Regions from separate parts of the Peribacillus sp. NPDC097225 genome, predicted to be linked through region 1. Evidence: riboswitches for the same ligand, from Rfam matches in the RefSeq annotation. Region 1 holds a riboswitch; the other holds the start of a gene.

Region 1 (16,473 bases):
TTTGCTTTTTTTCTTTTTACTCTGATGAACCTCACTTCTTTTTGGTAAAGATGACTTCACCTTATGACGATCGGATCGCGTACGAAGTTCTCCAGCTTGATCGTTTTCATTCTCTTTTACACGACTCATCTAAGTCACCACCCTCTTCACATACTGCCAGCTTTACATACTTATGTCTTATTAATATACCGAGGATAAAATCTATTAAAAAATGGGCTGTGATCGTCACTAAAATATTTTGGGTCCATTCAAACAAAAATCCGATGAGAAAGCTTAAAAGCGTCACATTCAAAAATAAAAACCAATTAAATAAGTAACGATAATGAACCGCCGCAAAGATAATGCTCGTCCACAATAAGCCTATATGTGTCTGCATAACACCACGAAATAATAATTCCTCGCTAACCGCTACTAACAAAGAGACGATAAAGATCATGGGATATGGTAGGCTACTGAAAATGCGTTCATTGACTCCACCATCATCCTGATAGGAAACAGGGGTCACTTTCATCATGACCACATCAAAAATGACCACTAAGATTCCAGCAGGGACACCTATCAACAAAATATCCATATCTTTAATGTCAAATAAAGAACGAAAGGTAGAAAAATCTTCAAATAAGATAATACCTAAAAAAAAGCCAATCGTTAAGAGAATAATTTGGGTCAGGAACAAATTATATAGTAACTGTTTGTCTGTCAGCTGTTTAATTAATTGCGCCTGCTTATTTTTCATGCCCATTATCCTTATCCAATAAGATAAAAGCTAATTCCTGTTTCCATGTAGAATATGAATTACCCTGCTGTTCCTTTACTGCCGGCCATACATCCAAGATATTTTTTGCATCTATTCCACAACGATCGCAACATACGTCATTCCCTTTTCGCTGCTCTTCTTCAAAATAATGCAAAATGCCCAAACGCCTACATATTTTAGTATGAATCCAATTCAAAAAAACGTTCAGCTTTGCCTGATTTTGCATCTTTCTTGTATGACAATAGTCTTTCATCCTTGTTCTATGCAATGGTGAGTCATCATCCGTCAGAAATTGTGTAAAAAAACGGAATTGAATATCATTCAAAGAAAAGCTCTGAAGAAGATGCTCTTTTTCAGAAAGACTTAAATCAGCCATACTTCTATTCGCTTCATTTAAATACGAACAAACGGCCTCAATTTGATGGTCAGTTGGTAGCTGTTGTTCCATCAAATGCAACGGAAGTCCTTCATCCCCTTCGCTATATAGTAAAATGGCTACACTTTGTTTTTGGTCACGGCCTGCCCTCCCTATTTCTTGAAGGTATGATTCCATTGTGGATGGCATATGAAAATGGATGACAAATCTAACATCAGCTTTATTGACTCCCATTCCAAACGCACTCGTTGCACAAATGATTTTTAACTGGCCCAAGATGAATTGCTGCTGAATGAGCATTCTTTGCTCCTGTTCCATACCTCCATGATAATAATTGACACTACCGACTCCATTTTCCTGTAAAAAACCCGAGACCGCTTCAGCCACTTTTTTCGAAGAAAAATAAATAATTCCACTACCTGGGAATTCCCTGACAAGCGAGAGGACACGGGCAAGCTTTTCTTCGTAGCTATATATATTTTCCACAAGTATCGCGATATTTTCCCGATCAACGGATGAAACGATTTCCTTATGTTGGGATATATTCAATTTGCTGATAATATCTTCCCGTACTTCTTTTGTTGCTGTTGCCGTCAAGGCAAGCGTTAATGGGTTATTTAACTTACGCCTCACTTCTCCCAAGTTCAAGTAATCCGGCCTGAAATCATATCCCCATTGAGAAATGCAATGCGCCTCGTCAATGACAAATAAGCCTATGTCAATTTTCCTTAAAGACTGGATTACACTTTCTAGCCCAAGCATTTCGGGAGACAGAAAAATAAACCGATACGTTTGCAATCGTTCAAATGCCTGTTTTTTTTGATACGCGGTCAAAAAAGAATTGAGGGTCAGAACACTTTTTTCTCCTCTCATCTTAAGCTGATCCGCCTGATCCTGCATCAGGGATAATAACGGCGAAACAATTATAGCCGTCTTATTGATAAGGTAAGCAGGGAGTTGATAACATAATGATTTACCAGACCCTGTGGGAAGCATTGCCAATGTGTGGGTCCCTTCTAGCAAGGATTCGATTACCTCATACTGTCCAGGACGAAAATTGTCAAATCCAAATTTATCTTTCAGGACTGTATTCAAGTTCATCCTCTATCACCTATTTTCGCAAGTACAAGCCTTATTTGAAAAAAACTAATTTGCTCATTATCGACAGCTTCCTTGATTACCTTGAGTTTTCTCGTATTCAACCGTTTAATGACCGTAATGATTTTGTCTTCATCCTCTATTGGAACATAGTCATTTATCGAAAAACTTTTGTCCGATAGCACGATTTCTACGAGATGATCCTCAATCGTATTTCCTTTTAAACGACGAATCTCTGCAATTTCCTGTAGCGTTTTCCCTGCCTGAATATATTGCAGAGTCGTATGTGTCGATTGTGTTAGATGAGGATGCCCACCATTTTTCCAATCATGGATTAGAGAAGCCAACAGAGGGTAATCGCGTACTGTTGATATCTCTGCGAGCATTTGATGCAATGAATCGAGAAAAACGTAGTGCACAAACCACTCATCAATTTCTTTCCTTTTTCCAATCTGCTCAAACGTAAGTCCGATTCGATTGACTCCCGTAATTTTCAAAACAAAAATGTCACGGTTCAACTCACTTTGCATCTCTAAGAGGGTGACCAATTCATCAAAAAGATGCTGAGCAAGTAACTCTCGATTTTGTTGGTTGGCATATAAAAAACCCTTTACGAATTCCTGTACTCGTTGATTCTGTTGTATCGGATAAAAAGGCCTTTCATTGTGGACAATATGGGATATAGTTTGGATAAGAAGATTGAGTCTTCTCCAAAAATCCGGGGTGATGTTTTGGTATTTCCACCCATTTAGTGATAAAGGAAGAGGCCACTTTTTGAAATAAGAGGCCAACGCCCCTCCTCCTTTTTCACTAATCAAATACACATCGTTTTTTTCCGTTGGTTCGATTAGTTTCAGTTCAAGAAACAATTTTATGTTTTGAGATAACTCCTCCCGGGTAAAACGAGGCATAGTCCCAAATATGTTCGTCAGCCCAAATAAGTGCGCATCCTGAATAGTCTGGGACGATTTTTTACCCTGAAGCATATGATAAATTGCGTAGATGGAACGCTCACCTTGGAACTTTTGTATCGCATATAAAATGATTGCTTGAAGATAATTGTTCATGAAACTCACATCCTTGTTCCATTTATCCAATTATATTGTAACAAAAATCTGCAAATACCGCCTTTTTTTATGTCATATATGCAATGATATTTGTGAATAAACAACTAAATACGTACTCGTTATAAAGAAATTTTCCCAATAATTTGTGTTGACTTTTCATATACTTCCGTATTATCGTTACATTTTCTATTGATAAGTTCGGCTTTCGGTCTTACAATAAGAAAGAGATGTTAATCTATAATAAAAAAGGTTTTGAGTTGTAAATCAACTTAGGAGGGGTTTTATTCATGGCTAAATTTACTATTGTTGATAAAGAAACATGTATCGCTTGTGGAGCCTGTGGAGCTGCAGCACCAGATATCTATGATTATGATGATGAAGGAATTGCTTTTGTTACGCTAGATGATAACGAAGGAATCGTTGAAATCCCCGATGTTCTTATAGATGACATGATGGATGCATTTGAAGGATGCCCCACAGACTCTATCAAAGTCGCAGACGAATCATTCGAGGGCGACGCTTTAAAATTCGAATAAGTATAAAAGCCATTTTCATTTTGAGAATGGCTTTTTTTATGTATTTTTTAAAACTTCTCCCCATACATTAAAGAGGCAGAAACAACCCAGTTATCATCTGGTTGTTTCTGCCTCTTTTTATATATTAAGCATGTTTATATAATACTTGTTTTATTGATCCATGTTTGGAGTTTAACAAATAATAGCATGAAAACGGAAGTAATGAGCACCCCTTTAATGATGTTAAAAGGGAGTATTGCCGCAGTTATGAATTGTCTTGACTCTGGTGCGGTCATGGCATCCCATCCCATAAAGAAAGTATATGCCGGTAAAAAGACATAATAGTTCAAGACACTCATAATTAGCGCCATGGAAACTGTTCCGGCTAGCAAGGCAAATGTCATTCCTTTTTTCGAACTTATTTTTTTATATACATAATATGTTGGCAGTATGAATAATACCCCCGCTATAAAGTTAGAGATATGTCCAACCGGTACACCAGTATCGCTTCCAGTCATGACCATATCCAATAAATTTTTCAGGAATTCAACTAAAACTCCTGCAAGCGGTCCGAAAATCAATGCCGCCATCAGTGCTGGGATGTCACTAAAATCAATGTTCAGAAAAGGCGGAAATCCCGGAAATGGAAAATTCAAAAGCATTAGTAGGTAGGAAAGACTTCCTAACATTGCAAGTGTGACCATCTTTTTAACTTTGTTCGATTTCATAGTTCTCTCTCCTTCTTTTTCTTGATCTACCTTGAAAAAGAGGTTAGGGATCCTTCATAAATGTTGATGTTCAATAAAAAACCCCTTAATTCCGACAGAATTAAAGGGATAAATTAAAGGTTTCATCAAACAAACGTTCAGCACTTGACTGTTTGAACGCATTCAGGAACCTCCATCTTCTCCCATCCAGACTATACTGTCGGCTTTGGAATCTCACCAAATCCTGCCCTAAGGCTCGCGGGCTTAGAAGAATTTTCTTCATCACCGCCGGTGGGGAGTTACACCCCGCCCCGAAGATAGACCTATAAAATTAATTTACAATTTTCATTATAAATGATTTTTCTTTTTTTGAATAGTATTTTCATCGCAACTATGAATTTACACTGATAAAATATTACACTTTTATTCATTTTAAACAAAATATGTATTTATAATCATGACGTTTTACTCTGTCTAAAATAATTTTTATTTTTAGAAAATTTCGGCTCAAACCCTTTGCCCTTGCGGTTTTGGACAAGAGAATTTCAAAGCAACTTTAATTAAAGCGCTTACATATAGGTATGCTAAATTGACAGTTTTCCCATTTCAATTGTAAAATTAACTGAAATTTAAGAGAATTTTACCTAGGAAGGTGTTTACACGTGTATCAGATTTTAGTAGCAGATGCCATTAAACCAGAAGGACTCGGACCGCTTTCAGAGGCATCCAATATTCTTCTTATTCAGAAGACTGTAGAAGAAGCAGCAAACGAACTTGATCAGATTGATGCAATACTGGTTAGAAGTGCAACAAAGGTTACAGAAGATTTAATGAACCGCATGCCAAAACTAAAGATCATTGCTCGCGCAGGTGTCGGCGTTGATAACATTGACATTCCTGCCGCAACAAAACGCGGAATCGTTGTTGTGAATGCTCCTGACGGAAATACAATTTCAACAGCTGAACATACATTTGCCATGATGGCTTCCTTGATGCGCCATATTCCGCAAGCTTATGCTTCCCTGAAAAATGGAGAATGGAAACGCTCTTCTTATACAGGAACGGAACTTCGTGGGAAAACTTTAGGCATAATTGGTTTCGGACGAATTGGTGGAGAAATTGCCAAACGCGCAAAAGTTTTTGGAATGGAAGTCATAGTTTATGACCCATTCTTAACAGCCGATCGTGCAAAAAAAATGTCCGTAACTTCCCTGACTTTAGATGAATTGCTCCCTAAAGCGGATATAATCACTGTACATACACCTCTAACGGACGAAACTAGAGGGTTAATCAATAAAGAAAAGTTACTCACCTGTAAAAAAGGCGTGTACGTATTGAACTGTGCACGTGGCGGAATCCTAGATGAAGATGATTTATATGAAATGATTGTCGAGGGACATGTAGCTGGAGCCGCGTTGGATGTATTTGTTGAAGAACCACCGCTTGGCCATAAATTACTTGAACTTGATAACGTCATCGCTACTCCTCATTTAGGAGCTTCGACTAAAGAAGCCCAATTGAATGTTGCCGTTCAAGTCGCCCAAGAAGTATTAACCTATTTTGAAGGTAATCCTGTATCAAGTTCAATTAACCTTCCAGCCATTTCTAAAGAGGTATTCGAAAAGGTTCAGCCATTCTATCAACTAGTCCAACAAATGGGCTCCATTGCCTCACAATGCATGAAAGAAGGCATTCAGGAGATTTCCGTAACTTATGCAGGTGAATCGTTGGACTTCGACACCGCTATTCTAACAAAAAGCCTAATAGCAGGCTTCTTCAAATCAAGAGTAGATGCTTCAGTTAATGAGGTGAATGCGCTATTGGTTGCTAAAGAGCGTGGCATTACCATTGGCGAAAAGGTTTCTACTGACTCTCTAGGTTATTCTAACCTGATCAGTCTAAAAGTAAAAGGAGACACCCGCGAATTAACCATTAGTGGTACTCATATCGAGAACTATGGTTCCCGGATTGTCAATCTGAATGGTTTCAAAATTGATTTCCATCCAGAAGCTAATTTACTTTATATCCAACACACTGATAAACCTGGAGTAATCGGTAACGTCGGTAAAATTCTTGGTGATCATGCAGTAAATATCGCGACTATGCAAGTTGGTCGTAAAGAAGCTGGCGGGGAAGCTATCATGGTATTGAGTTTCGATAAACCATTAGAAGATAATATGAAGCAATTCTTAGAGGAAACACAAGAAATTACTTTCATGGCCCGAATAGCTTTATAATTTCCACTTAAGGATGCCCCACTAGCGGGCATCCTTTTTTGTTGAACGACCCTCATCTGCCTCTCACATCGCAAGCATGCACTTGACCTTTAATTAACTAAGTTAGGAGCAACGGGTACTGTAATCTCTTCCGATAAATTCAGAGAACCTACCATTTCTACAGGGGAGTTTTCAAACTTCACCTTTGCATAGCCAAAGTCTTTAGCTGTAAATAGAATGACTTCCAAACCTTGAAGCGACTCTGAATCATTCTTCAAGCGGCCTTCTTGTGCCAGTTCTACAGTTACTAAACCCCCATCATATCTTAGGTTCTCCCACTTCAAACTCTCCGGTAGAGCAGAAGAAATCCCTTCTATGCCAGGTTCCTCCTTTGCCGCTTGTAGGGCCTCTTCCATGTTCTGATAATCGATATTGCTAGGCACAAGGAAACTTGAAGATGATTTATCCGTGTGATAAAGAAAGAATGTGCGATTCTTGTGCCGGGGAATTTCTTCTTCTATTACTGTTCCGGCATGAGCAAAACTGGCACCAGATTTTCCGTCCGTTGTAAATGTCACTTTATCAATATTTAGATAGGATAAGGTTTCTTCCATGGTTCTAAGAAACACGATATCCTCATCCAGCAGATTACTGCCTGCCCTTAATTCGATATTTGCTGTGTTGTTGGTGGGAACATGGGATACCTTAATATCTAGAGGGAAATAATCGGACAGGCCATATTTTTTCTCATTAATGGTCGACATCTTTTTTACCACCTGATCCAAGGCTTCCGTTTCTTCGATAGTATCGACTACAAAAGATAGAGGTACGATAAAATTCTGTTGGTGATCAGGCACGCCTAGAGTTATTGTCGACTTCCCCTGCAAATCTTCTGAGTAAATCGCACGAATGGGTGTTTTTTCTTTTTCCACTTGTTGAGATTTACTTTTCAATTCATTTTTTTCTATTGGTTCGCCCTCAATATCTTCCTTTACATCCTGCTTTTCATTTGATTCAATATCATGCTTTTCTTGCTTATCCAAAATGATCTTACTTTCTGAAATGGCCAATTTTCCATTGCCGTGGCTATTAACCTCCTGCTCTTGAGATTCATCTTTTCCAATCATCAGTGAAGATCCAATGATCATCATTAAGAATAAGGAGGCAATGCCCACAATACGAGGAATCCAAAGTTTTTTACGGTTTCTTCTTTGCTTACCTTCTATCCTCGAAAACACTTCTTTCTTCGAGCGTTTATCTTTTACCTCCGGAAGTTGGCGAAGCAAGTCCTCAATTTCTCTTTCTTTCCAACGGGATTTCTTCAAAGGAATTCCTCCCCTCTTCTGATGAATCATCCATCATTTTTTTAATCGCTTTTAAAGCGCGGTGTTGCGTTGTTTTTACCTTACTTTCACTCCAATTCAGTACATCCGCGGTTTCTGAAATGGACATGCCTTGTATGTACCGTAAAATAATGACTGCTTTTTGATTAACAGTACATCGATTCAAGCAACGATATATCTCTCTGACATTATCATTCATAATGGCCACTTCTTCGGGAATCGGCTGATTATCTTTAATCATCTGACCATCCCAATCAATAGTGGGAATGATTTTATTCTTCCATCCTTTTTGTTTCCGAAAATAATCAATGGTCACATTTCTCGCAATGGAATACATCCAGGTTTTTTCACTACTATTGCCTTCAAAACGATTATAGGCCTTCATTATCCTGATATAAACTTCTTGAACCAGGTCCTCTGCCGTTTCACGGTCTTTGGTCATATAATAAATGAATTGATAAATTTCCTGGTGATATTTTTCATAAAGATCGTGGAAAATGGAATTCATTATTTCTCCACATCCGTTCATAATTATAGTCGATATTTTCATATGAAAGTTACATACTTATTTTATACTAATTACCCAATTTACTCCATATACTGCCCGCAAATAAAATATGGGCATCGGCAATTAGGAGAATCCAATTGCCTTTGCCCACTCTGTTTCTCATGTATCAAGATTATTTGCCAAGCAATCTGACATTTATTCAGCATTTTCCAATATTCGAGGTAGAATAAAGCTGAATGTTGTTCCCTTTTCTGGTAAACTGTTCACCGAAATATATCCATCATGTGCGTCAATGATATTTTTAACAATGGCCAGACCTAGGCCCGTACCAGACCGTCCACGGGTACGTGCTTTATCCGCTTTATAAAATCTCTCGAATACGAATGGTAAGTCTTCTTCCGGAATACCTGAACCAGAGTCCTTCACATCTATAATCAAGCCTCTGCGATCACTCATTTTTTGAATGACATCGATTTTTCCGCCTGCAGGAGTATGACGGATTGCATTATCAATTAAATTCGTCAATACCTGCTCAATTCTATCAGGGTCAAAATTCCAGTTGATCCCATCGTCTTGAAGATGCGTCGTAATCGTGATCCCTTTATCTCTAGCCAGTCCATAGAACTTACTTGTAATCCTCTTTAAATAGGGGGAGACGGAAACCAGGTCATAAGTAAGGTTCATTTTCCCTGATTCCAATCTGGCTAGATCCAATAAATCATTAACTAAACGTCCCATCCTCAACGATTCATCATAAATGATCTGAGCCATTTCCATTTTTTCAGCTTCACTGCCTGCTATATCATCTACAATGGCTTCACTATACCCTTGTAGCATCGATATCGGGGTCCTTAACTCATGGGACACATTGGCAATGAAGTCCGTCCTTAGTTTATCCATGCGACGTTCATCACTCATATCACGGATGATGGCGACAGCACCGCGGATATTATCTGCAGTTGAATATAAAGGACTAACAATCAGTCCCCAATTTCTACCCTGTAAAGTAATTTCTCCAACTTGTTCCTTATCATAGGACTCTGATTCGTCAAATAGATTCATGAGTACTGATGGGACATTCATATTGTCTTCCCGATTGTATCCTTTTTCAAAGTACCATGCTTGCAAGAACCGGTCAGCTGGAGGATTCGTCTCAAGGATAGTACCATCTTTATTAAAGGTAATAACCCCGTCTGCCATACTGCTGAGAATGCTTGCAAGGTGTTCCTTTTCTTGACTGAGGGCATTCATGTTGAATTTCAGCTGTTTTCTCATCTGATTAAATGCAATGGCCAACTCACCTATTTCATCCTGGGTGAGGATGGGAACCTTGGTATCAAATTTACCACGAGCTATGGCCAAGGCAGCTTCCCTCATTTTTACTAGTGGAGCATTGATTCTCGTAGATAAAAAGAAAGCGAAAATCGTTGTCAATATTATAGCGATCCCTGCAGCTAAGAGGATGAACTGCGTTGTGGATTTCGTTGTTTCTTCCATCGATTCCAATGACTGAATCAAGAAAACCTCATCCTGCTGACCATTTAATTCAAGAGGAACCCCCACTACAATTGCTGACAATGTATCTTCATCTGTCCCCTCAGTCGAAAGCATCATCTCTTTTTTTACAGTTTTTCTCTCTGTAAATACCTTTAATAATTCGGGATCATCTTTAATGAATTCAGGCGTTATCTTAAACCCATTCTCATCAACAGATGAAAAGACCATTTTATTGTCATTCAAGATGATTACTTTCGTTTCATCACCTATCAATTCAGAAGCTATTTGGAGTACTTCGTCTCCAGTGCCCCCATGTTCATTCGTGACCGTAATGATTTGCTGTGCCATTTTGGTTAAATCATTTTCGACATTCTCTATCTGAAAATTATCAAAGAATTCAACCAGAAGTACAGTCAAAACAATCAGAACAAAGGATACCAGCAAAAGAATCGTTGCCCAAAGCTTACCAACAACACTGCCCCATAGCATCAGTCGTTAATAACTTCGAACTTGTAACCCACGCCCCAAACAGTGACAATCATTTTGGCAGCATTTTCGGATATACGGTTTAACTTTTCACGCAAGCGTTTGACATGCGTGTCCACAGTTCGAAGGTCTCCAAAGAATTCATAATGCCACACTTCTTTTAGCAACTGCTCACGATCAAAAACTTTATCGGGGGATTTCGCCAAGAAATATAATAATTCATATTCTTTTGGCGTGAGAGATACTTCCTTGCCATCCGCGAGCACACGATGGGCATCATTATCAATCGTTAGGTGGGAAAATACGATTACATCTTTTGCTGATGCTTCGGTTTGCATGTAATTTGCATTGGAAGAACGGCGCAGTAACGCCTTGACCCTTAATACAACCTCACGTGGACTGAAGGGTTTGACAATATAATCATCTGTCCCCACTTCGAATCCCTGGACTCTATTCACTTCTTCACCTTTAGCGGTAAGCATGATGATAGGTGTCGTTTTTTTCTCTCTCAACTCCCGACAGACTTCAATACCATCTTTGCCAGGCATCATAATATCCAATAAGATTAAATCATAATCATTTTCTAGAGCTTTCACTAAAGCCTCATCACCATTTTCAGCTTCATCAATTATGTATTCTTCTCTTTCTAAATACATTTTTAGCAAGCGGCGGATTCTTTCTTCATCATCCACCACAAGAATTTTAATAGTATTATACATTTCGTAACCAGCCTCCTATCATTTATTTTACAAAATGAAAGCTTTAATGCCTAATATTATTTCTTAACAAATCCCGATAAACAGCCAATTCTATAGGCTCTTCCTTAACTTTTCACTATATTGTCACAATAATTACCACAAGCTATCTAAAAGCCCTCTAGGATTTATTTCCCTAGCAATAACGCTTTAATCATAAAAAAGGGATCGTTTGGTAGGAATATCGATAAAATTAACGACATTACTATCAAAAGACCCCCTTCATCTAATGATAAGGTTCCCTTAATTAGGCATATGAATGCAAACCAGCGATAACCAAATTCACAAATATCAAATTGAATATCATGATGGCAAAACCAATGACCGCAAGCCAGGCTGATTTTTCTCCCTGCCATCCCTTAGACATACGCAGATGTAAAAAGGCTGCATAAAACAACCAGGTGATAAGGGCCCATACTTCCTTCGGGTCCCATCCCCAGAATCGTGTCCAAGCAATCTGGGCCCAAATCATGGCAAAAATAAGTGCCCCGAGTGTGAAGACCGGAAATCCAATTAGAACGGAACGGTAACTGATTTCATCCAGCAAGTTCAAATTAACATTTTTAACAAGCGGTTTTATTAGAGCAGCGACTCTTTTCCGAGAAATCAACCTTATCAAGCCATACAGGACCAGTCCTGCACCAATCGACCATATGACTGTGTTCAGTTTTTTCGCATTGATTATTGCAGGCATCTCCACCAATGGTTGGAATTGTCCCTTTTCAAGCATAACCCCTTCATGAGGACCAACCAAGGCAGGAAGTGTATATTCCTGTTTGGCTGCCATATCTTTTTTATCAACCCAATCAAAACTAGCTTTATAATCCATCATGGAGAAAGTGGAGGATACTATTACAAGTGCAAGTGTACTGACTAACGTATACATGATGATTTCAAGAAAAAATGTCCGTTTACTTGCTTTTGTCTGTTCCACCGATTTAACCAGATAAATGATAGCGGCGATAAAGCTAATGGCAAGAATGGACTGCCCTGCCGCTGCAGTTGTTACATGGATATGTAGCCAATCACTCTGCAAGGCTGGTATGAGCGGCGATATTTCCGTCGGAAACAGACTTGCATACGCAATGATCAATAATGCAATGGGGAGGGCAAATAACCCAAGGACGGGCGTTTTATAAAGAAAGTAAATCAAGATGAATGCCCCTACCATCATCATGCCGAAAAATGTTGTAAATTCAAACAGGTTACTAACAGGTGCATGGCCCGCAGCAATCCATCTTGTAATAAAATAACCCACCTGCGCTGCAAATCCTAAAATGGTCAAGGTGATTCCTAATTTTGCCCAGTTATTTTGTTTTTTCTCCTCTGCTCCTTTTTTATCCTTTATCGAGCCTCCAAAAATAAAGGTCGCAATTAGATATAAAAAGAAGGCCGCATATAATAAATTACCGCTCAAATCAGCCATTTAAAACTTCCCCCTTATTAGAAGATTTCTCCTCTTCTAGTAAATCTGTTGGTTCACAAAGTGGTGTTGATTCAATCGCATTTTTTATATCTTTCTTAATGCCATGCCAGTTTTTATTGGTATGGCCGGCTATCAAAATCTCACTCTCATTTCTTTTAATCCATATACGGCGATGATTCCAATACGAACCTTGGATAACACCTATCATGAAGATAATTCCCCCGGTGAAAAGAATCCACAATGTAAGATCTTTCCTGACAGTCAAAGCTGTAACGTCTTTCGTTTCAACTCCAGCAAAAGCCAGTTTATATGTATTTTCTCCTAATGGTTCCACCGTTTCTTTTATAGCTACGAAACTCACTTCACCATCTGGTTTATCTGGGGTCTTCATATTAAAGATAAATGCCGGATTATTCGGAACCTTTGATATCGTCGTCGGTTCTCCTTTTTCATCAAATTCGAAATCGGGGAAATAACTCATTAACTCGACAGAATACCCTTTATTCAATTCATACATCTTCTGCGGATTATTCAAATCCACCGTGATATTTCCAAATTTCTCATCTGTCTCTTTATTGATAAGATTAAAAGACATGGTACTAAGCTCGTCCAATTTATAATCCACCTGATAATAAGCAAAGTGATCGTGTTTCAAGGGTTCATTCACTTTTATTTTAAAATCCTTAACTTTATCAAGTTCTGCTTTTTCACCTGGCAACGCTTCATTTTGACGCTCGAACAATGTCACATCTGCTTCATAAGTCTTAGCTATCGTACCAGTTTTATCAATGGCGGCACTGAATTGCTCGTCTTCTTCATTCTCTTTATCATAGACTTCCAGTGTGAATTCATTATTCTTAAGATAATACTCACCATTTGTACCAGGAATCTCTTTTGTCTCGCCTTCCCTTAGCCAAAGCACTTTATCAATATACATTCCAGGTACTGAGCGTAGTAAAGCCCCAATTAAAAAAATGATAAGTCCGATATGGTTGACGTAAGGGCCCCAACGTGAAAAACGGCTTTTTTCTGCAAGAATGTTCCCATTTTCCTCACGTATATGATAGCGCTGCTTTTTCAACCGCTCTTTTACTTCTTCCAAATCTACTCCCTGGCCATCAAGCTTCGTCACTCCCGATACCCTTTGTCGCTTCATGAAACCATCATGGCGAGTAATTCCTTGTTTCTTTAAAGACCGATATAATGGGAAAAAGCGGTCGATACTTGCAATCAGAAGGGATATGCCCAACATCGCTATAATGATTAGATACCACCATGAACTGTATAAATTATGAAATCCGAATTCATAATACAACTTCCCTAACGTTCCATACTCCGATTGGTAATGTTCGGCGGGTGTTACAGAAGAAGGGATATACATTTCCTGTGGAAATATTGTTCCGATTGCAGAAGCAACCAAGGCCAGGACTATAAGGGTAACCCCAACCTTAACGGAAGAGAAGAAATTCCAGACTTTATCAATGATCGTTTTGTTATAAGTCTGTGAACGTCTGGCACTTCCCTCATAGCGCATATCAATTAATTTTTTATCTTCTTTATCCAGGATACTCCCGCAAACTTCACAAATTTTTGTACCATATGGATTTACATGGCCACAATCGCATTTTACTTCTTTCATGTCAAAAACTCCCCAGTATTATGGTTTAATTCTCTCCATATGCTTTTGGATGCTCTCTTCTGTCAAGGCTCCGGTAATGATATCTATCACCTTTCCTTCTTTATCTATCAAGAAGGTTACCGGTAAAATATCAACGCGATACGCATTCTCCACTTCCCTGCCTTTATCAATCATGATTGGGAAGGTAAGATTATGTTTTGCAGCATAATTATTGACCGAATATTCAGATTCCCCGACATTGACTGCTAATATCTCAACACCCTGGTCCTTGTATGTTTGATATTGACTTTCCATATAAGGCATTTCGTATTCACAAGGCTTACAATATGTACCCCAAAAGTTCAGGAAAACACCCTTTCCTTTATAATCCGACAACTTATGTTCTTTGCCTGCCATGTCAGTCAAAACAAAATTAGGAGCTTCCTTTCCTTTTTGAAGACTGTCATTCTTATCTTTAGTGAAGTTCGTATAAAGGGCAAACACTAAAGCTGCACCTAATAACAGTAGAATGATGGTCCTGCTCACTAGGCGTCGCTTTTTTCTATCCATAGAAATCCTCCTAAGGCAGCTCTATATTTCACCATACCAATATAACATGTAACACGATGACCATATTTTGAAGATTCGTCGACACCTTTTTCGTATCATGAAAGAAAAGGAATTTACAGGCTGTTTTCCACCACCCCATTCAACCGCTTGGATGAATGGGGTAACGGTTTCAACCTGTTAATAAAGAGAAAAAACGTATTACATTCTCCGCTGTTTAGGGTCAGTCGATGCCATCGTCCGCATTAATTTAACTTCATGGGGAGTTAACTCTCTTGAATCTCCCGCAGTCAGCCCATCTAATGTTAAGAAACCATATTGCTCCCGTTTTAATTTAATTACAGGATGGCCTATCGCTTCAAACATCCGACGGACCTGGCGGTTTCTCCCTTCATGGATAGTGATTTCTATAATGGCCGTTTCCTTTTTCTTATCAGTCGTCAGTACTCTGGTCTTAGCTGGAGCTGTTTTTCCATCTTCAAGCATGATTCCTTTTTCTAATTTCCTTAGGCTCTCACGTAAAGGAATGCCCTTCACTTTAGCTACATACACTTTGTCGACTTCATGTTTTGGATGCATGAGTGTATTCGCAAAATCCCCGTCATTCGTTAAAACCAATAAACCGGAAGTATCATAATCGAGACGACCTACAGGATAAATCCGTTCTTGGACGAATGGGAAGTAATCCGTTACGACTTTTCTATTTTTATCATCCGAAACAGCTGAAATGACTCCGCGTGGTTTGTAGAATACGAAATATACAGGTGGTTCTTTCTCGAGTGGGATTTCATTGACCTGTACTTTGTCATTAGGACCTACCTTCACACCTAATTCTTTCACTACTTTACCGTTCACTTTTACCTTGCCTTCTAATATTAGCTCTTCGGCCTTACGACGCGATGCTAATCCTGCATGTGCTATTACCTTTTGTAATCTTTCCATCTATCTTCACCTCATAGTATAATCATTCGTTTGTTATTGTCTGTACATACACAATCATACAATTATTACATATAGCGAGGCAAAAACAAAAGGTTTTTCGTGAATATGGCCGTTTCTTTTATTATTTCATCCATTTAGGATCTGTTATATAGGCTGGTTTCCATAATGAGTGTAACATAGCTTAATTTTCCATGGCAAAAAAATGTATCCTTTTCTTAAAATCGTAAAATATAGGATATCAATAAAAAAAGGAAATGGATACATCCATTTCCTCGGCTTACTTTGTACCAAAAACAAGCGTGACCACAACCACTGCTGCTATAACCCCGACTAAATCCGCCAATAAGCCAACCTTGAGTGCATCACCCATTTTTTTAATTCCCACTGCTCCGAAATATACAGTCAACACATACAGGGTCGTATCTGTACTTCCCTGGATCGTAGCCGCCAAGCGACCAACAAAGGAATCCGGACCATATACGGAAATCAAGTCACTCGTCATCCCTAATGCAGCCGTTCCCGATATAGGACGGATGATCGCCAGGGGGAAAACCTCAGCCGGGAAGTGAAGAAAGGACAGAATCGGTTTTAATGC
Region 2 (16,473 bases), on a different contig from region 1:
GGATTGGACGGCTTTAATCCGTTGTCTGGAGCATTCTTCTTAAAATTTTATTCGACCCGATTCTCTTGCTGGGCGTGGAATATCCGCGGCTCGAAATCATAGAGTGGGGGCAAAAAAATCGCCGCATACCGGGCGCGTTCGGGTTGTCGGGCACAATTTGAAGAGCGTGAGTGGGCAAGTAGGTTAGTTGCAAACGGAGACGCTGCTTCAAGTAAAACGTATATTTTTCAGGGTCCTCCCTTATAAGGGTCCATTTTTTCATGTAACGTATCGCTCATTGATCTGGAGAAAAATGGTATAATATTTATTATTTAAAACAATTTGGTATGAACAATTGAAACGGGGGATTACTGTGACAACAATTGAAGATTTTTTGAAGTTGGACATTCGGGTCGGTACTGTAATAACGGCAGAACCGTTTCCGGAAGCTCGAAAACCTGCATTAAAGTTAGAGATTGATTTTGGCGAGATGGGCATCAAACGCTCTTCCGCTCAAATTACGAGAAGGTATGAACCTCAGCAGCTTATCGGCCGTCAAGTTGCTGCAGTAATAAACTTTCCCGTTCGGCGAATCGCTGGTTTTGAATCAGAAGTATTGGTAATCGGAGGTGTGCCGGAAGAAGGCGATGTCGTGCTTTTAAAACCGGATGAAACTGTCAAAAATGGAACGCCGATTGCCTGATCGGATCTGTATCGCATGCCACGATATTTACTTTGCCGTGGCTTCAATGCCATAAGTAATGGAACCGGTGCAAAAAGCACTAAAGGAAGATCATTTGATAAAGAATAATCGTTCCTAAAACAATTAATAAGAAAATCCTGATAACGGTATTTGCTAAGAAAAGTAGTGGAACAAAGCCGGCACGCTGGGGCTAGAACTGATTAACATGAGTTTTTCCGTTTTCTTTTTATGCTAAGAGAAATAGCCAAAATTTTCATAACCCAACGAGTACCTGAATAGCTATTTAACTGATACATACAAAACATACTAACATCAGTAGTACAAACCTAGGCCATGGTTTGTGCTACTTTTTTTATAGTAGCAGTGAAGAAAAGCTGACCTGCCTCTGGAACCCTTTGTGAGTCCGTATATCATCGTGCTGTCTCATCAGATTACGCAAGTTCAAAAGCTGGATTCCACGCTTTTTATAGGGTTATAAATCCTCTTTATAATATAGCTCGCAGAGAAGGTGGGCATCAGTTATGTCTGCTTTGACTTTGCGTAAACTTGAACTTTTCGCTTTGTAAGAAATGAGTGGATTCATAATGATTAACAGATATCCTCTTTTCTCGAAATACTGAACGATAGGCAGATGATAATGTCCCATAGATGTAGATTTGAAATAAACTTCCGATGTTTATAAAAAAATTCGATAAAAATCCTTTGTTGATATATAGGATATTTTTATTACACAAACGGGCCATTTAATGGAGTAACTTTTTAAGGTAAGCAAATATTAAAGCATAGATAACATTGTGGTGGATTGTACTTAAACTACTAAAGGACAGTCAGTTGAAGAAGATTTTAATGATTAAATATAAGACGAAAAGTTGGAGTGTTAGTAATCTCTGATAATACGTCATCCTCTTACATTCTTTAATGACCTCTTCTAACGAAACATCCCATTGGATTTTAAATACAGATGATAACTTGCTTTACAATTCTTTATCATTCAAATCCAGAATTTCCATATGTCTATAATCTTTTCTTATTACATCCAGTAAGGGCTCACGCCTCTATCAAGTAATATTAGGTTATAAGTGGCAAGAATTTCGTAAATAACACTACGAATCTCTTCATTTATGTTAGAAATATCTATAAAGCTCATAGAAACAACCAATCTGCTGATTTAATTGCATAATATACAGCGTTAGCAATCATTTGTTGAGTACCTTTATTTTCTTAATACAATATGTAAATAAAAAAGGATAATTAGCCCTCAGAATGGACTAACTATCCTATGATTTAATATCTTAATTTAACAATTGGGTGCCTTCCTTGTTTGCTTTAAGAATAGCAGTTATATAGAATCTGATTCAGTAGTATTCAAGAATTGAATGAGTTCCGCGTTGAACTCCTCGGCATGCGTCACATTAAATCCATGCGGACCACCTTTAATCACCACAAGCTGGCTGTTAGGAATGCGCTCATGTGCCTTCTGGCCACTGATTTCGACCGGAACGATTGCATCCGCATCCCCATGAAGAATAAGTGTCGGCAAGTCGAACTTATCTAGATCACCTCGGAAATCTGTTTGACTAAACGCTGAGATACAGTCAAGCGTGCCCTTTGGAGACGCGAATGCTGCAATGTCACGATTGTATAACCGGAATTCTTCGCTCACTAGATCCGTTCTGTCCCCGGAGGCGAAGAAGTTAGTTGTAAACGTATCGAGGAACGAAAGTCGATCCGCCTTAACCCCATCTTGTAAGCCTTTGATCACTGCATCATCAAATCCTCCATCGGGGTTATCTGTAGCCTTGTAAAGGTATGGTGGAACTGCCCCCGCTAACACAGCCTTCGATACACGATCCGTTCCGTAGGTGCCAATGTAACGAGCCACCTCACCGCCACCCATTGAGAATCCAACCAAAGTCACGTCATGAAGATCAAGATGCTCCAGCAGTTTGTGCAGATCAGCCGCAAACGTATTGTACTCATAACCATTCCAGGGCTGAGAAGACTGTCCGAACCCTCGTCGATCATACGTAATAACTCGGTGACCAGCCTCCACAAGTGCAGGAATTTGTTTTTCCCAAGATCTTCCACTGAGTGGCCAACCATGAATCAACACGACCGGCTTTCCAGATCCTACATCCTCGTAGTGAAGCTCAATAGGTGCACCATTTTCAAATCCAACTGTAATATTACTCATTATAAATTCCTCCATTATCAGTATTTTATATTTTACAAAATTGTATTTTGCAAAATATAATTTGTGAATTTATCTTAGTCTATTTACAAAATATTGTCAACAATTTAATTTTGCAAAACATTTTTTATTGTCCACGAGTTATGTTAAAATATTAATGAAGAAAATACTGATTATTCGAGGTGCAACCATGGAGACTAACCCGCATAATCTTAACTTAGAGGATCACTTATGTTTCTCGTTGTATGCCTGTTCAAGGGCTATATTACGACTTTATCGCCCTTACCTAGATGAACTTCAACTCACTTACCCTCAATATCTGGTCTTAGTTACGTTGTGGGAGAAGCAACAAAGCACAATTAAAGAGCTAGGTGAAGCGCTTAATCTTGATACCGGTACACTGACTCCTCTACTCAAACGTATGGAAGCTGCCGGTCTCATCGAGCGTCGCCGTGACACAGTGGACGAACGCGTCGTGAACATTCTCATTACTAAAGCAGGCAAAGCTCTACAGGAGAAGGCATCGTGCGTTCCTCAATCCTTATTCGACGCTTCTGGTATGAGTAAAAAGGAACTGGGTGAAATAAACAAGACAATAATGCGTCTGTTACACCTGCTGAATGTAAAAGACGAGAAATAGATGCATACGAAAAATCCACTCTATTACCTAAGAGTGGATTTTTCGTATGCATCGGTTAATAACTATTCGGGGACCCGTTGTGTTGTAAATAGGTTGGTTATTATTGAAATCCTTGTTGAGCTAAAGCCCCCGTTAGTTTAATAAGCAAAAGTCATTGAAAGGACTTTCTAATAGAGAATGAATAAATTAACATTATACCTGACCAAATAACATTGCCTATAAAAGGTTGTTGATTGAATGATGGAGTTAGTATATAGCTTATAAAACCAAATCCAATTGAATACAAAATCATCATCCAAAATCCCCATCTTTTTAATCGCATATAACCATAAATCATAATAAAAGTAAAAACAGCCAATAAAATTCTAAATAGCCGTTCTGGAAGGTAGTCTATTCCAAATCTTTCTACTAAACCTAATTCATCTGCATTAGGTTCAAAAAATATTGCTGTAAAGATTAATATAATTGCACCAAAAATGTAAAAATAACTAATAAAAGATATTCCTAAAGGTCTTTCCATATTACACCTTCTTAAATTGTTTAAATCTATATCTATACTTTTCTTATTCGGTATTTATAATGAAAAATCCTTGTTCAACTAACCTCCCTCAATAAAGGGCAAAATAGATCCAGTTAACATAAACCCTTATTATCGGTATAGCAGAGTTTACAGAAGATTGGTGTGCTTATCAGAACTAGTGTAGATAGATTACTCGTTCCATTCCATTTCAACTACTATAAAAAGAGAGTTTATAGGCGATTTTTAATGTTTTTTCCTTTTTAATATAAAAATGGTATTGTGATCATGTACATCAATACAATTTTAAAGAGGTGAGGAAAATAACTACATACAAAATCCCTTTTTTACTTGCATTTATTGTAACTTTTTTAATTGTCTTATTTATTAATTATATAGGTCATAGAATTATTGTAAGTAATAAAAAAGGATATAATAAAAAAACAATAGTAACCCTTTTACTTCAAAGTTTAGTAATTTCAATTATATTAAATTGGGTTATTTAATCCCCGAACTCGAAAGCTGGCCCTTGGCCAGCTTTTTATTTTTGACCATATTAGTCAACAACACATTACCTAAGGAAGAGGACAACCCTAAAAAGAGTTGCCCTTCCATACATAATTCACTTTCAGGTCGAAGGTTCATCATGTCATATTTCCGTATGACATTAATTTATCATGTACAGTATTTAATGATTTACTCATATCTCAAATTACACTTACCCCTTCCAATGGTGGGAATATAATCTACTCTAGTTTATGTAATTTTTATTGCTTACTTATTAAACATTGTTTCAAAATCAATTTATCTAGCCTTTGACTACATTTCAGAGTTTCCTTATGATTTAGACCTTTTTCAATACCTGTTTCTAGAAGTTTTTTTCTAAATTCTTTTATTTTTAGTTCTAATTCTCTATACAATTTTATTTCGCACAAATTTAAAGCTCCTTAATAGATAAATAGTATCTTTCTTAAGCAAGTGTATTACATTTATGGAACTAAATATACAGATGGCATGAGATGTACTCGTATTATCTAAACTTCGTCACAGTTCGTTGAAACTGTGCAACAAAAAATTAAGCGTGATAGATAAAAATTTAATGCTATTACGAAAATAAATAGGTAGTTAACATAATTCAACTTATCGGTTTATGTATTCTTGAATTTTAAGGTCATTTATATCGCTGCAATACATTTGCAAGCATGCTTGCAAATGTATTGCACATAAGGGAAAAGTGTATTACAAATGTATTGCTTGTGTATTGCAAACGTATTGCACATGCGATTTTCGTGCTATCACGGTTTTGTTAGGCTTTGCCTAACCTAGCACCCTCGGTGATAGCAAAAATCCCTTATGCTCTTCAGTTTTTCTTCAAGGTATCCATTGGAGAGATTACTTTTGAAAAATCAAAAAAGCCGTTATCTTTTTAGATACACAATATCTGGATCATGAACGGGCCCAATATCTTCATCCTCCATATCTAACTGTTGAACAATAAAAGAGTCGAGATCCATGCCAGTAAACTTCCCTTTAGTCGATAATTCCTTCATTCTAGATCACAGTTAGCACTTATAGTTGTTCAAATTGAGGAGTTATGCTTAGAGGAATTTCAATACAAATCGTACCAATGGAGCTAAATTTAGAATGACTCCTGCACAATACAGGAGTCATCGTTTAGCTGTTTAAACTATAGGTCTTTTTAGACTGTTCATTTTATGGGGCACAGTTCATGGCAACTTGGTTTTTTAATCCGGTCAAGCTGTCTTCCTTAATAAATATAGGAAGTAAGGAGCTCCGATAATAGCGACGATGATTCCAGCTGGAATGGTTTGTTCACTATAAATGATGCGGCCTATTGTATCAGCGAAAACTAAGATGGCTGCACCAATTATGGGAGATAAGAATAAAAAGCTCTGATGCTTGGAACCGACCAGCTGTTTGGCGATATGAGGAGCAATCAATCCAATGAAACTAATACTCCCAACGACCGAAACCGCCGAGGCCGCTAATGCTACCGCAATGATCAGCAAAAGGGCCCGATCCCGGTTCAGGGAAACGCCCAGCCCTTTCGCCACCGTTTCATTAAGAGCGAGGAGATTCATTGCCTTTTGCTTCCAAAGTAAAAACGGTATCGCCACCAGTAGCCAGGGAAGAAGCGCTAGAATAAAGGGCCAATCGGCTCCCCATATATTCCCTGCAAGCCATTTGGAGATGAATTGGACATCCTCCTGTTTAGCGCCTGAAACCAAGATGATCATTAATCCCGATAATGCCGAGGCAAACCCGACCCCCATCAGCACGAGCTTGATCGGCTGGATACCGTTTTTCCTGTCCAACGTGAAGAGGACGATCAGCCCGGCTGTAATGATCCCACCTAAGAAACCTACTGCCGGTAACTGATAGGTATAGGAGTCTAAATTGGCGTCAACGAACAAGTAAAATAAGGTAATTGCAACCCCTGCTCCAGCATTTATACCGATAATACCTGGATCAGCTAAATCATTTTTGGTCAATGTCTGTAAAATGGCACCAGATAATGCCAGCGACATCCCTGCTAAAGTTAGGACCAGGACGCGAGGAAACCGAACGGAAAAGAGAATGAATTCCTCTTTGAATGTCTCATCCCCCAATATCGTCGGAATGATTTGAGAGATACCGACTGAGGAAGGTCCTAAGCTGATGCCGGCAAGGATACTTATGATCAGTAATAGGGTCGTTAAGCTATACATCCATCGTACATTACTTTTTTTACGCAAAGAAAGTTCGACCTCCTTTCTTTACCAAGACCAGGAAGAATAGGAACCCGATTAATGAGACCAATGCAACAATGGGGATTTCCAATGGAGCAATTACGATTCTACTAATGAAATCTGTTAGAACCATAAAGGATCCGCCGATTATAATCGACATCGGGATGATCAAACGGTAATCCGCCCCCACGATCTTCCGGACGATATGTGGAATGAATAAGCCCACGAACGACAAATTCCCTATTAGGGCTACTGCCGTTCCTGCTAAAACGATGACCACGAACATCAAAATCACTTTGATCTTCTTCGTCTTCTGTCCAAGCCCTTTCGCCACTTCTTCATTTAAGCTAAGGACGGTCAATGGTTTGCTATAGACAGTCGCCAACACTAAACCAAAGATGATGAAGGGGACAATGATCAAAGCATCCCATGTTGTGCTGATCAACCCTCCAGCCGTCCATGTACTGACATTTTTCGATACATTGAAAAGAATGGCTATACCACTTGAAATGGCCTGTAAAAAGAGAGAAACGGCCGCTCCCGCTAAAACGAGCTTTAGCGGAGATAAACCGTTTCTAGACGTGATACCTATTCCAAATACAAGTAGCATACCAATCATTGCACCTATAAAAGAACTGAACATAAGCATTAAGAAGGTGATTCCGGGAATGAAGGCCAATGCCAGGGTAAGAGCTAAAGTAGCACCTGAAGTCAGACCGAGTAGACCCGGATCGGCAAGAGGATTCCTTGTCATCCCTTGCATGATGGCCCCGGCAACTGCCAACGCGGCTCCCACGAAGAATGCTGCGATGACACGAGGAAGACGAATTTCTCTTAGCACATCATAATAGGGTCCACCGCTTCTTCCGATAACAGCTTCATATAAATCTTGAAAACTCGTATTTGCTGCACCATACCCTAACGCCAAGACCACGACCACCATCAAAACAACGAACGATAAAACCATTTTGCTTATAATAGAATAGGAGACTTTCATCGAATCTCCCCTTATTTACCTAGAAAAGATTCTTCGAAGAAGTCTAGTTGTTTATCGAAAGAATGGGCATCGGCGAAATAGAATGCAGAGCCTTCCGCATAAAATACCTTTTTATCTTTAACCGCCGGTATTTTGTTGTACCAAGTTGAGTCCATGAATGAAGTATCTTGTCCTTCTTTCACTAAATTAAGGACTAAATAATCCCCAACATAGTCACCTAATACTTCTTCGGAAATTCCAAAATATCCAGGCTCAAGGGCAACATCTTTAACAGCCTTTGGCATGTTCAATCCCATTTCCTGATACAGGATTTCCGTTCCACGTCCCCAGTTATCGCCAAATAAATAGATTTGCTTATCAGAGTTACCAGCAACCGTTATAGTAGCATCTTCCCCGATTTTATCTTTGATTTTGTCTCCTACTACTTTCGAACGTGCTTGGAAATCTTTAACCCACTTAGTCATTTCCTCTTCTTTATTGACTACTTTACCCACTTCGATACGTTGGTCGATGTAATTCAAAGCACCGTATGTGAAGATTACGGTTGGCGCAATCTCTTGTAATTTTTTAACGTCTTCCACATCATTAGAACCGATGATCAAATCTGGATCAAGTTCAATGATTTTCTCATAATCCGTGCTCGCTACCACTTCAGCATCCGGATATTTTTTGGCGAAATCCGGGTTATCTTTTGACCATGAATCCATTCCGACTACGTTGACACCCATTTCCATTAAATCTCCCACGAATAACGATAAAACGACTACGCGTTTTGGATCGGCGGGAACTTTAACCGTACCGTTTTCCGATTTATAGCTGATCGTACCCGATTTTTTTGCATCATCCTTACCTTGCGATGTTTCTTTAGTCGATGATTCATCATTTCCACAAGCCGTTAAAATAACCATTAATGCTGCAACTAAGAATAAAAGCCATTTTTTCATGTTCATTCTCCTTTTATTAGATCGTATGTGATGCAAACTGGTTTACCTGTACGGGGGTCTTTACTGATTTCCGCGTCAATTTTAAACACTTTCTTCAGTACATCTGGACTCATCACTTCTTCTGGTGTGCCCGCTTTTATTAAATTCCCACTCTCAAGAGCGATCATGAAATGTGAAAACCGGGCTGCATGATTCAAATCATGTAGAACCATCACAATGGTCCGATTTTCCTTTTCATTCAAGTTCTGCAAAAGCTCCAATACTTCAAGTTGATGGGCCATGTCCAGATAGGTTGTAGGCTCATCCAAAAAAATGATGTCCGTGTTTTGCGCAAGTGCCAAGGCAATCCACACCCGCTGTTTTTGACCTCCGGAAAGTTCATCTACAGAGTTGTGTCTAAATTCATATGTATTAGTAGACTTCATGGCCCAATCAATGATTTCTTTGTCTTCTTTTTTTAGGCCACCGAACCCTGATTGATATGGAAAACGACCATATGAAACCAGTTCCTCGACTAAAAGTCCTACTGCACTATCCTGTGTTTGTGGCAAGATCGACAGTTCCCTCGCCAATTCTTTCGTATTCTTTTTTTGTATTTCTGCTCCATCAAGAAAGACCTGTCCATTTTGATAGGGAATGATTCTTGTTAAAGCTTTTAATAACGTTGATTTTCCACACCCATTAGATCCTATGATTGTAGTAATTTGACCATCGGGAATTTCAATCGTCAAGCCGTTAACGATCACTTTTTTATCGTATCCAACTTCAACGTTACTAACGTTCATTCGCATGTAATCATTACCTCCCCTTTCACGCTGAAATTGATAATCGTTATCAACTACTCAACAATAAGATTATTCAGTATAATCGAATCTTTGTCAAGCGTTTTTAGGAGAAAAGAACTAAGGTACTACCCTCGTTTTTTTTCCCTCCATATAACAACTGCAAATAACAGCCGCCCAAATTTGGACAGCTGCATTGCCTTACCCTCTATTCACAAACTCTTCGTATCTTTCATCGTTCGCAAGCCAGGCTACATATTTACGTTTCGTGTATTTTTCCGCTTCCTCGAACGTATCAAACGATTTCTTTATCAGTTTTCCATTCACTTCAATGATCCACTCTTCTTCTTCATCATTTTCATAAATGAAGATATCCTGTTTATCTCTCGTTGAATATAGGCAACCTTCTGGTGAATTCTTCACATTCAATTGGTTCTTATGAGCGTCGCGCTTAATCGGTTCAGAGAAGAAGGTCTTCTCGACGAATTGGCTGTATGCTTTTTCCGACATCGTACAACCTGCGGCTTTTTGATGGCCGCCCCCATCATATTTCCCTGCAACCTCAGCTACATCTATCTCATCATGGATGGTGCGGAAACTGATTCTTTTGCTTCCGACCATAAGGATCGCAATATAATCCAGATGGGAAAATTCTTTTGATAGCTCATTACCCAATTCCGAATGGTAAGACTCGGCATGGACCACCCCAACTGTATGAGGACCGACCGTAGCCTGATACACTTCTCTTTTTTTCCTATTTATGTACCGATCCACACGACTCTCTTCCACTCCCAAAAGAGTCTGTTCCACTTCATCAAACGCGAAGCTTTCAGCTGATGAGAGCTTATGTGCAATCTTCGTTTCGAATTCTTCAATCGGAATCATGAAGAATAAGTCATTCAACCGCTTGGCCGTTACATTATTATTGGCCTGCCATTCCCATGTATCATATTGTCGAACCAATTCAACGAATTCAGAGAAAATCCGTGAAGGCTCCAGCCACTTTTGATCCACCGCATATTGATAGAATAAAGAAGTGGCTGCCGTTTGTTTGCCGTCTTCCTGTTCAACCGTAACAGATGCCCAGTCATGTTCATTCAAATGCAGCGCCGACTTATGATGGTCGATTAAAAGTGCATGTCCTCCATCCTCAACGAATTGCGTAATCATTTTTTCATTATCTTCATTTACCGAAAGATCGGTAACAATCAATGTATCCTCGATATTCGCCTGCTCAAGAAATGCTTCGACATTCTGATTAAGGCGGCCGATTGAATTATAGCTAACTACCACGTCTTCCCCAAATGCAAGCTTCGCGACGATTCCGCAGCCGACCCCGTCTAAATCATTATGTGTAAAAAGATAGTACACATAAACCCCTCCTAAAAACTAATATATTTACTTTTCCCTAAGAAATGATTTTCAATTGCAATCTTTACAATTGTAGCATAATCACATCCGACTATTTTAACACGGTTCCACCCAAAACCGCTTTGAACGTAAAAAAAAACCGGACACCTTCAATTTTTTTCTTTATTTTGTAATATTTACATCGTAATATAGATGAGTTACTAAATAGAAATCGAGGTATGACAATGTATCAGTTCAGATCAGATCGTGCATCAAGAGAAATAATAAATAACTCAAGACACTCGGCCATCATCATCTACACGCTATTCACGATTGCTGCCGGCCTCCTATTATCATTCACAGTCGGCATACCGACTCTAAACATTGGAATCATTGCCCTTTTTAGCATCATCCCCGTCGTTGTGGCCTCCATTTTGATCAAGCTAAAAAAATGGACACTCGGGGTTCCCTATCTTATCGGCATCACGATCAACCTTTTATTCGCTTCGATCATCATCCAGTCCAGTAGCCCTTTGTCATTGGTCCTGTTATATCTAGGGCTTCTTTTTGCGTCCATTTATTACGATTATTATCATGTCATCTTGTCGATCGTCCTATATTCAGGGTTCCTGATTTACCTGATTTTATGGTCAGAACCTTTTTCCTTGGTTTTATCTGAAAAGGGCGTCACTGTACTTGGTATCGTTCTTTTATTTATTTTAACTGCCATTTTATCCGTCTTTTTCAGTTTAATCGGTAGTGCTTCGATTAATGTCGCCTTGGTCGAGCTTGCAAAGAGCCGACAAACGGAAATCAAGACAAAGGATATGCTTGACGAAATCACTAAATCCGTTCATGGATTGACCGACTTTTACAATGAGCTGCAAGCCAATGTCCAAGTCACTGGAAATATCTCCAAGGAAATCACGAATGCCTTTATAGAAGTCACAAGGAATATTGAATCCCAGGCATTAAGCGCCAATGAGGTGAAAGATTCCATCGATTCATTCGATGGAGAGGTTCAACAGGCCACCCTTGCATCCGATAAAATGAAAGTCCATACGGTAGAAAATGAATCAAGCACCAAAGATGGACGTCAGGCGATGATCATCCTTGCCCAAGATATTATATCCGTGGGGGAAAAGGCTAAACAGACCGCCTTCTTAATGGAAGAATTGAATCAACAAAATAAGCAGATCCAAACGATTCTGGCAACAATCGAAGACATTTCGGACCAAACGAACTTAATTTCCTTGAATGCCTCCATTGAGGCGGCACGAGCGGGGGAACATGGGAAGAGCTTTGCCGTGGTTGCGGATGAGATCAGGAAGCTTGCTGTAAACAGCCGACAGGCGACCAATCAAATCCAGCAAATCTTACATCATATCTCCATCAAGTCTAATGAGGTGACAGATGGCGTGAATCAGAGCTTGGATGTTGCAGGCATGATAAAGGAAAAGTCCGAAGATGTCGAACACGTTTTCAAAGAGATGGAAGGAAACACGCTCCAAGTCATGGAACAATCGATCAAGCTTCAAACCATGCTTCAAGCTTTGACGCAAAACTCGAGTACGGCAACGAATGAAGTGACCAATATTGCCAGCATCGTACAGGAAAATGCCGCTTCCCTTGAGGAAGTCGCCGCGAGCGTGGTGGATCAGAATACCCTCATTACCCAAATGGAAAGTAACTTCTCCAGTTTTGAAGACCTTTTAAGAAGCCTGGAAAAGCTGACAGTCAGCGAGAAGTAATTTGTTCAAGAAGAAAGCCGCGGATGGTTGCCCTTCCGCGGCTTTCTATCTAATTTATTGTTCAATCAGTTTTCCAAGGTTCGCCATTTCTATGGCACTGACCGCTGCTTCATATCCTTTATTTCCCGATTTCGTGCCGGCCCGTTCAATGGCCTGCTCGATATTTTCCGTCGTCAATAATCCGAAGATGACCGGAACTCCGGTATCCAAAGCAACGGAGGCCATTCCTTTCGCTGCTTCATTGCAGACATAATCATAATGCGAAGTAGAACCTCTGATGACCGTCCCTAATCCAATCACTGCGTCGTATTTCCCCGTGTTCACAAGTTTCTTGGCAATGAGCGGCAATTCAAATGCTCCTGGCACCCAAGCGATGTCCACGTCATCCTCGTCAACACCGTGGCGTTTCAGACCATCCAATGCTCCGCCCAATAGCTTGCTTGTAATGAACTCATTGAACCTTCCAACCACGATTCCCACTTTCAGTCCCGATCCGATTAATTGTGCTTCGATAATTTTCCCCATGTCTATTTCCTCCTCATTTTAAAAACATCATGCATTTTGAATGTATACCTGTTCTTGCGATGATTCCTTTTGCTTACGGTATTGTACCAAGTCCGCAATCGTAATGAATTTCAGGTTGAATTTATCCGCAATTAGTTCCAAGTCGGATACACGTGCCATGCTTCCATCTTCATTCATGATTTCACAAATGACACCTGCTGGAGCAGCCCCACATAACTTGGCCAAGTCGACGGAGGCTTCCGTATGTCCCGTGCGGCTTAACACGCCCCCTGCCTTGGCTATCAACGGAAAAGTGTGCCCCGGGCGTTGAAAGTCCTCGGCAACCGAATCTTCCTTCAAAAGCTCAAGGATGGTAATGGACCGCTCGAACGCACTGATTCCGGTAGACGTGCTTTTATGATCGATACTTACGGTGAAGGCCGTCCCATGATGATCGGTGTTATCATTGACCATCGGATGCAAGTTCAGCTTTTTCGCTAACTGTTCGGTAATCGTCGTACAAATCAACCCACGGCCATGCGTCGCCATAAAGTTAATGGCTTCGGGTGTCGCCTTTTCTGCAAGCACCACGAAATCCCCTTCATTTTCGCGGTCTTCATCATCGGAAATGATGATTACTTTCCCAGCTTTCAAATCTTCAATCGCTTCTTCAATGGTATGGAACATCCTGTACACCTCCATTTATTAGAATCCATGCTTAGACAAGAATGCTAAATCCAGTCCTGGTTTTGATTCGCTGTTTTTCATTTGATGTATGATATATTTCCCTAACATGTCGTTTTCAATGTTTACGATATCGCCTGCCGCCTTCCTGCCCAAAATGGTATCCTGATGGGTCAAGGGAATGAGTGATACAGTCAGCAAATTTCCCTCGATGCCGAATATCGTCAAGCTTGTCCCATCGATGGCAACAGATCCTTTTGGCATACAGTATGTACTGAGCCCTTCTTCCAGTTGGATCACATAATAGACGGCATTTTCTTTTCGTTCTTTTTTCATGATGGTGCCCGTTCCATCAATATGACCTGAAACGAAATGGCCGCCGAAACGTCCATTAGCACTCATCGCACGTTCAAGATTCACTTCTGAACCTGGTTTCAATATCCGGATCGATGAAGCTTTCACCGTTTCAGGCATCACATCGACCGTAAATAAAGTCTGTGTGAAGGAAGTCACCGTCAAACAGACCCCGCTAACGGAAATGCTGTCTCCAAGATGGACATCTTCCAGTACTTTCTTAGAGGAAATGGCCAGTTCCATGCTGCTTCTTCCCTTTTTCATGGAATGAACCGTGCCGATCTCCTCAATGATTCCGGTAAACATAGTTTCTCCCCCTTTTATACACATATAAAAAACCCCTTAGGATGGCCTAAGGAGTTAGCAGGAGAAATGAGTGAAAAAAATGGTATACCTAATAAACCCATCATTTCATATTCTGAAAAAATAGGCGTACGTATACACTTGGATTTCACACGTCCTTCTCCCATCCAGACTGTACTGTCGGCTTTGGATTCTCACCAAATCCTGCCTTTATCAGGCTCGCGGGCTTAGAATTGCTTCATCACCGCCGGTTGGGATTTTCACCCGACCCCGAAGGACTAACTATTTTTTTGAATCTTCCATTATTTTAACACTCTAAAGTACGGATGTAAAACATCTATCCTAAAATGAATCGATAGTTGCAAGCAAATCCTATAAGAAAAGGGAGGAATCCATCCTATGTAAGCGACTATAGCCGTGGTGCTTACATATCAACGGATCCCTGCCATAATACAAATCTCGTATACACGATCCAAGAGAGATGCTAAAATTTGATTCCATTATTTTCTTATAAATGTGACAAATCATGATATAATAATTGGAAAATCAAGAATAAATGGGGAATTCAAATGGGAAAGACAAACCTTTTAATGGTTCAGCACAATCATATCGAAAGTGAGCGTATCATCTTACGTCCGGTTTCGCTTGATGATGCTGAGGATATGTATGAATATACATCTGATGAAGAAACGACACGTTACCTTTACGACAAACATAAAGATTTGGACCAGACTAAGAACTTCATAGCGAACTATTTCTTGGAAGAGCCTATCGGCAAATATGCACTCGTGTTAAAGGAAGACAACAAAATGATTGGGGCTATCGAATTCAGGGTGCATGAATCGAACAAATGTGGAGAACTGGGTTATACTTTAAACCGGAATTTCTGGGGTAAAGGCTATATGACCGAAGCGGGAAAATCAATACTGGAGTTAGCCTTCAATGTTTTGGATTTGGAGCGAGTATTTGCTGAATGTGATGTGATAAATGCCGCATCCGGGAAAGTATTGGATCGCTTAGGCATGAAGTGTGAAGGGATTCACCGTAAAAGCCACATGACGAAGGGTACATTATTAGACAGCGCCTATTATTCCATATTAAAAGAAGAATATGTAACCCCCGAAAAAAAGGATGAAACGGTTGTTAACGCTAAATCCTAATTTCACTAATTAATTAAACACCTTTAAAGGACCTTGCTGCAATAAAAGTAGCAAGGTCCTTATTTTTTAGACGTGTTGTACCTTTATCCCTTTACAGATCTTGAATACCTTCTTTTATCCACCAAGTAAGAATCCTTCCTTCCGATGTGCTAAAAAAGGTTATCTCTCCAATTTAAAAGGAATAAGATAATATGTCCCAATTTCATTCAAAGGAGGAAGACACATGCTAATTGTTCTTATCAACCTTGTTGCCTATCTATTCGTCATCACGATGAATTTCCTGGCTAATTACCTTCCCTTCAACGGCCAAACCTCAGGAGAAGTTTCCGGGAAACTGGACGTTCTTTTTACCCCAGCCGGCTATGTATTCTCGATATGGGGATTGATTTATTTTCTTCTTGCCATCTGGGTAGCCAGACAGTTTATGGGGAAACACCAAACAAGTCCCGCATATATGGTCTCTTTCCCATGGTTCGCCTTAAGCTGTGTATTTAACGGAGCCTGGCTATTAGCTTGGCATTACGAATACTTCCTGTTATCCGTCATCATCATCATTACACTTTTATTGACCTTGATTGTCATTTACACAAACATTATAAAAGTGAGGCATGCCTTTCTCGACTTGATGCCCTTTTCCGTCTATCTAGGATGGGTGAGCGTCGCGACCATTGCTAACATTTCCTACTATCTGACCTATATCGGCTGGAATGGTTTCGGGATTTCCGATGTAGCATGGACGATCGCCCTCTTACTCGTAGCCACGGCTCTGGCATTCTTCTTTGCCATCAAAAACAAGGACTGGTGCTACCCACTCGTCTTCGTCTGGGCCATCATCGGAATCGGCGTAAGGAACAGCACGCCCCA

What was found. A riboswitch is a leader RNA that binds a small molecule or an ion and turns the genes downstream of it on or off. The one in region 1 is predicted to bind FMN.
Region 2: another riboswitch for FMN. It lies ahead of ribE (riboflavin synthase); the one in region 1 lies ahead of ACIQXH_RS01230 (ECF transporter S component).

Annotation. Positions count from the first base shown of each region.
Region 1 covers NZ_JBIWDJ010000001.1:248,961-265,433, forward strand. The annotation lists gene ACIQXH_RS01205 (LysM peptidoglycan-binding domain-containing protein) at 1-129, opposite strand, end outside; gene ACIQXH_RS01210 (CPBP family intramembrane glutamic endopeptidase) at 107-736, opposite strand; gene ACIQXH_RS01215 (RecQ family ATP-dependent DNA helicase) at 726-2,234, opposite strand; gene ACIQXH_RS01220 (YpbB family protein) at 2,231-3,298, opposite strand; gene ACIQXH_RS01225 (ferredoxin) at 3,586-3,834, shown strand; gene ACIQXH_RS01230 (ECF transporter S component) at 3,969-4,541, opposite strand; FMN riboswitch at 4,712-4,843, opposite strand; gene serA (phosphoglycerate dehydrogenase) at 5,183-6,757, shown strand; gene ACIQXH_RS01240 (hypothetical protein) at 6,847-8,061, opposite strand; gene sigX (RNA polymerase sigma factor SigX) at 8,027-8,608, opposite strand; gene ACIQXH_RS01250 (ATP-binding protein) at 8,783-10,576, opposite strand; gene ACIQXH_RS01255 (response regulator) at 10,573-11,289, opposite strand; gene ccsB (c-type cytochrome biogenesis protein CcsB) at 11,573-12,751, opposite strand; gene resB (cytochrome c biogenesis protein ResB) at 12,744-14,390, opposite strand; gene resA (thiol-disulfide oxidoreductase ResA) at 14,409-14,939, opposite strand; gene ACIQXH_RS01275 (pseudouridine synthase) at 15,138-15,878, opposite strand; gene ACIQXH_RS01280 (spore maturation protein) at 16,156-16,473, opposite strand, start outside.
Region 2 covers NZ_JBIWDJ010000005.1:159,058-175,530, reverse strand. The annotation lists gene csaA (chaperone CsaA) at 353-682, shown strand; partial or broken gene ACIQXH_RS15835 (IS110 family transposase) at 1,041-1,325, opposite strand; gene ACIQXH_RS15830 (alpha/beta fold hydrolase) at 2,022-2,876, opposite strand; gene ACIQXH_RS15825 (MarR family winged helix-turn-helix transcriptional regulator) at 3,064-3,513, shown strand; gene ACIQXH_RS15820 (hypothetical protein) at 3,665-4,033, opposite strand; gene ACIQXH_RS15815 (aspartyl-phosphate phosphatase Spo0E family protein) at 4,798-4,950, opposite strand; gene ACIQXH_RS15810 (FecCD family ABC transporter permease) at 5,785-6,759, opposite strand; gene ACIQXH_RS15805 (FecCD family ABC transporter permease) at 6,779-7,777, opposite strand; gene ACIQXH_RS15800 (ABC transporter substrate-binding protein) at 7,789-8,721, opposite strand; gene ACIQXH_RS15795 (ABC transporter ATP-binding protein) at 8,724-9,512, opposite strand; gene ACIQXH_RS15790 (DHH family phosphoesterase) at 9,705-10,874, opposite strand; gene ACIQXH_RS15785 (methyl-accepting chemotaxis protein) at 11,099-12,604, shown strand; gene ribH (6,7-dimethyl-8-ribityllumazine synthase) at 12,659-13,129, opposite strand; partial or broken gene ribB (3,4-dihydroxy-2-butanone-4-phosphate synthase) at 13,193-13,795, opposite strand; gene ribE (riboflavin synthase) at 13,814-14,452, opposite strand; FMN riboswitch at 14,601-14,731, opposite strand; gene ACIQXH_RS15765 (GNAT family N-acetyltransferase) at 15,019-15,609, shown strand; gene ACIQXH_RS15760 (tryptophan-rich sensory protein) at 15,833-16,473, shown strand, end outside.